2 regions of the Peribacillus sp. NPDC101481 genome follow, and region 2 is predicted to be linked to the other one. Evidence: riboswitches for the same ligand, from Rfam matches in the RefSeq annotation. Region 2 holds a riboswitch; the other holds the start of a gene.
What was found. A riboswitch is a leader RNA that binds a small molecule or an ion and turns the genes downstream of it on or off. The one in region 2 is predicted to bind glycine.

Region 1: another riboswitch for glycine. It lies ahead of gcvT (glycine cleavage system aminomethyltransferase GcvT); the one in region 2 lies ahead of ACIROD_RS06980 (amidohydrolase).

Annotation. Positions count from the first base shown of each region.
Region 1 covers NZ_JBIWNJ010000001.1:1,005,828-1,008,236, forward strand. Annotated here, with positions in the region: gene gcvT (glycine cleavage system aminomethyltransferase GcvT) at 1-1,090, opposite strand, end outside; glycine riboswitch at 1,229-1,312, opposite strand; glycine riboswitch at 1,316-1,403, opposite strand; gene ACIROD_RS04805 (DEAD/DEAH box helicase) at 1,780-2,409, shown strand, end outside.
Region 2 covers NZ_JBIWNJ010000001.1:1,459,422-1,461,830, forward strand. Annotated here, with positions in the region: gene ACIROD_RS06980 (amidohydrolase) at 11-1,198, opposite strand; glycine riboswitch at 1,423-1,525, opposite strand; gene ACIROD_RS06985 (DUF1444 domain-containing protein) at 1,666-2,409, opposite strand, start outside.

The DNA.
Region 1 (2,409 bases), 450 kb from region 2:
TATAAAAAGGTGTTTGTATTATAACGGCTTTCAAACGTTTGGAACGGATCTCCACTTCGACTTCCGCATCCAGCACTGAAAATTCCTTATCGATAAGTACCAAACCCACGTTTTTCTTCAACGTTGGTGATTGGGTACCGGTCGTGACCTCGCCAATGACTTTATCACCGCTGTAGACCTTATACCCATGACGTGGAATGCCACGGTCTATCATTTCAATTCCCACAAGCTTGCGAGGAGCTCCTTTCTCCTTTTGCTCAGCAAGAACGGCTTTCCCGAAAAAATCAACTTCCTTATCGACTTTTACTGCAAAACCAATCCCGGCTTCTATCGGGGTGATGTCTGCTGAAAGCTCCTGCCCATACAACGGCAGTTTCGCTTCAAAACGCAGGGTATCACGAGCACCTAAACCAATCGGCTGAACTCCCTCTTCGTTTCCGGCATCCATAATCGCCTTCCAAAGGGCTGGACCATTTTCACTGTCACTATATATCTCAAAGCCATCCTCACCAGTGTATCCAGTACGGGATACCATCGTGGAGATACCGTTAATCATGACATTTTCCTTGAACTTGAAAAATCCAATTTCACTTAAAGCAGTATTTCCCGATAGTTTTTGTAAAATCTTCTCTGCAGATGGCCCTTGAAGTGCCAGCTGTGTATAGTCACTAGATACATTCTTGATTTGGACATCTTCCGATAAATGAGCTTGCAGCCAATTGAAATCTTTTTCTGTGTTCGCTGCATTGACCACGAGCAGATAGTCATCCTCAGACCTTTTATACACGATTAGATCATCAACCGTGCCTCCGTTTTCATAACACATGGCGGAATATTGGGCACCGCCCTGTTTCAGCTTTGATATATCATTAGTCAGCATCTTTTGTAAAAAGGAAAGGCTCCCAGGACCCTTAACATCGACTTCACCCATATGGGAAACATCGAATAACCCCGCTTTTGTACGTACGGCTTCATGTTCGTCCTTTATACCCGAAAATTGGACAGGAAGTTCCCAGCCGCCAAAATCAATCGTTTTACCTCCGTATTCACGATAAACCTCAAATAGTGGTGTTCTTTTTAAATCGGTCAAAAAATGACCCCCTTCAGATTTTTTTAAATTAATTGGCTTCATTATCAAAAGCTTCTTGTCATTACGCATCAGATATATCCTGATTCATGATGTGAAAAAAGCACAAAAAAGGACAGAGAAAGCCCGTTTGAGCTTTTTCTCTGTCCTGAAACCTGAAAGTTTACCTATGTAATAGGTTTTCCCCTTTGGTGGCCGTCCCAAAACGGGCGGCGCTCTCCAGAGTTGCGTCCAATAAGAGTTCTTTTGCCTGAGAGATTCACTGCTAAGTTTGCTCCTTCGGCGCTACATCCGTAGTCTCTCCCCTTATCTTCACCCGCATATAAATGGTCTACCAATGAAAGGAAGCGAATAAGCCACCAAACATCGGTAAAACCCCTGAGCATCGTGGAATGCATTCTCTGCCAATTCTCCTGAAACCTCAGAAACCGTTTGATTGGTCTCCTTCAGTAATCTTGGATAAATTAGAAGTCTATAGCCCATACTAAGAAAACGCGAACTGCAAAATCGATGTACAAAGATTCTTTGTAGCGTTGGGAAATTGGAATTTTCTAAATATACTTATATCCTACCCTAAGAAACTTATCTCTGCAATATCTTTTGAAGAGAAATATTTTTATTACTTCACATATGAAATGTTCGGGTTTTGACCTTTTATTAAGGAAAATATGATTTAAGAGGGAGTTATTTCTATGAAAATCAATATATCCTTTAATTCTGAATGGAATGACGAGTTTCTGCAAAAGATGGAAAATGACGGTCCATGGGGAAACTGGGAGCTTTATAAGCTCGCGGTTCAAATGGAGGAAAATCTTATCATCCCTGATTTTGAAGGTTTACAGGCGCCCAAGCACCTTCCGCAGTTAACCCCGCTTCCCCATCAATTGGAAGCAGCCAAGCAAGTGGTGGAAAAGATGAATGGAAAAGCCATTTTAGCTGATGAGGTAGGGCTCGGAAAAACAATTGAAGCTGGATTGATCCTAAAAGAGTATATGATTAGGGGCCTTGTAAAAAAAGTTTTGATCCTTGTTCCGGCTTCCCTTGTCACACAATGGGCTTTTGAATTGAACACCAAGTTTCATATACCGGCAGTCGTTCAGAGAAAAAGCTATGTTTGGGACTCCTGTGATGTGGTCATTTCATCCATTGATACAGCGAAACGAGCTCCACATCGAGATATCATTTTCAAGCAGGAATACGACTTCATCATTATTGATGAAGCTCATAAACTTAAAAATAATAAGACGAAGAACTATGAATTCGTCCAAAATCTGAAAAAGAAATTTTGTTTACTCCTGACAGCCACTCCGATTCAAAATAAA
Region 2 (2,409 bases):
ACCAATGGAACTATTCCCATTCATAAAAATCGCATACAACTTGGGCCACTGATTTGGATGCGATCAAAAGGGCATCTTCATCAATGTCGAATTTGGGATGGTGATTGAAATATGCCTTCTCCACCCCTTTTGGTTTACAGCCAATGTAAAAGAAGCAGCCAGGAATCTTTTCTGCATAATACGAAAAATCCTCTGAACCAGAGAAAACCGGAAATTCCATAACCTTTTTAATATCTTGGTCTTTCATGCTTTCCAGACTATTTTTCACGAATCCAGTCAATTCAGGGTCATTATATAACGGAGGATAATCAGGCACATATGTTAGTTCGCACTGAACATCAAATTCCGTTTCTATCCCTTTAACGATGCGGTGGATTTCCCTATCGATCAGCTGTTGGGTCTCTGCTGTCATATAACGGACATCCCCTTCAATTTCTATACGATCTTTAATGACATTAAAGCTTCCTTTTCCATCGAAGGAGCCGACTGTGACCACGCCCATATCAAAAGGGTTCAAGCGGCGGCTGATCACGGTTTGTACGGCTGTCACGAAATGGGCGCCTGCCACAATGGCATCATTGGCCATATGCGGGGACGAACCATGGCCGCCTACACCCTTAATCGCCAGCTTGAAATAGGTCCGTCCAGCCATCGAATAGCCGCCGTGATACCCGACAACCCCTGCAGGATGGGACGGAAATAAGTGGATTCCAAAAACGGCATCAAGTTCATCCAAAAACCCTGATTCCATAATGCTCTTTGCTCCACCTGGGGGTGTTTCTTCTGCATGTTGATGGATTATTTTAATCGTACCGGATAGGGAATCTTTAAGCTCATTGATGCAGTCTGCCAGAACCAATAAATAAGCGGTATGCCCATCATGTCCGCAGGCATGCATGACACCTTCATTTTTTGAACGGAACGGGACATCCGCTTCTTCTGTAATCGGCAACGCATCGAAATCCGCACGGAGACCTATCGTTTTCCCAGGTTTTCCGCCTTCGATCGTTACGATGATCCCTAATCCATTTCCTACATTCGTTTGAATCGACACATCCTTACCCTTATAAAAATCAATGATATATTGTGCCGTTTTTTCTTCTTTGAAGGATAGTTCCGGGTTCTCGTGTAAATGACGGCGGATTTGAACCATTTCCCCTTTACGGGCTTCCAGCATGTTCATTAATTTGCTTTTCACGTTCACGTTTATTCTCCCCCTTATTTCAAGTTGAGCATATTAGTAGTTCCATGTTCGGTGCATGCCTTCCGATACAAAGTGCCAATTAAAAAAGGGCAGTGAAGGATTGCGTAAACTTACCGCTCCCCTTCTCTGTCCTTTTCACCTGAGAGTTTAGCTCCATTTTTGGTCATGGAGATTTCCCCTTTGGTGGCACACTGCTTCCTGCGCACTCTCCAGAGCTGCGTCCAGCTGCGGTTCCATTTACCTGAGAGATTTGCTCCAAGGGATCTTTTTGGAACTTGCTCCTTCGGTGGCTCAATGCTTGCACTCTCCCACAACGTTCATCCGCTTGTTCTTTTTATATTCTCAAAATATTCCAATTATATTATCGCCGATTAAAAAATAAATATCAACTCTGAGTTATAAACTCTATTAAACTTTAAAAGGACCGCTGCCAGATGCTGACACGATCCTTTTGTGATTCATTATTGTTCAGGCTTTTTGTTTTTACCCATAATGAAGATGGGCTCCAACTCATTTTCTTCATAAAGGAATGATAGAGCCGTTATCGGAACATGACCGCTGGCAAAGAAGCTCATCGCCATTTGCGCAAGAATATCATAGCCCGTATCATTCTTCACATCGGCAATGATGATGACATCCTGATGGGGAATGGCCACAGCCATGGTTCCCTCGATCTTGTCCTTCATTTCCCGAAGCCATGATTCATTTAAAATCCTGCTGGCATCATATCCATCATTCGTGTTCAAAAAATAAAATGCATTACCTGCAACGATATCCGACTTCATTTCAGTGGTGAGGGAACGGGCATTGAATAGGGCAATTTCACGGATCCTGTCACCCTGCCAATTTTCCCGTTGAATCATCTTTTCATCTATAAGACGGTAGGTTTTCCCTAAATCAAGGGCATAAAAAACCCGGGTTTCAGCCGTATGCTCATCGAATAAAAACGGATTTCCTTCTTCGGATTCCATTGGAAAGGAGGTCGAGCGGATGACTGGGAAAATGAATTTCTCCTTGCCTTCCATACTGTGTTCTTCCCCCATCACATTCAGGGCCTCTTCCACGTAATAGGTAATTTCATCGATGGCCTTTTCCTGTACGTTTTCATAGTTAGCAAGCACAGGAGGCAACTCGATGGTGATCCCCTTCCCGGTCTTCACATTTTCCACCCGTAACGTATCTTGCTTGCTATCGAATTTGAATGA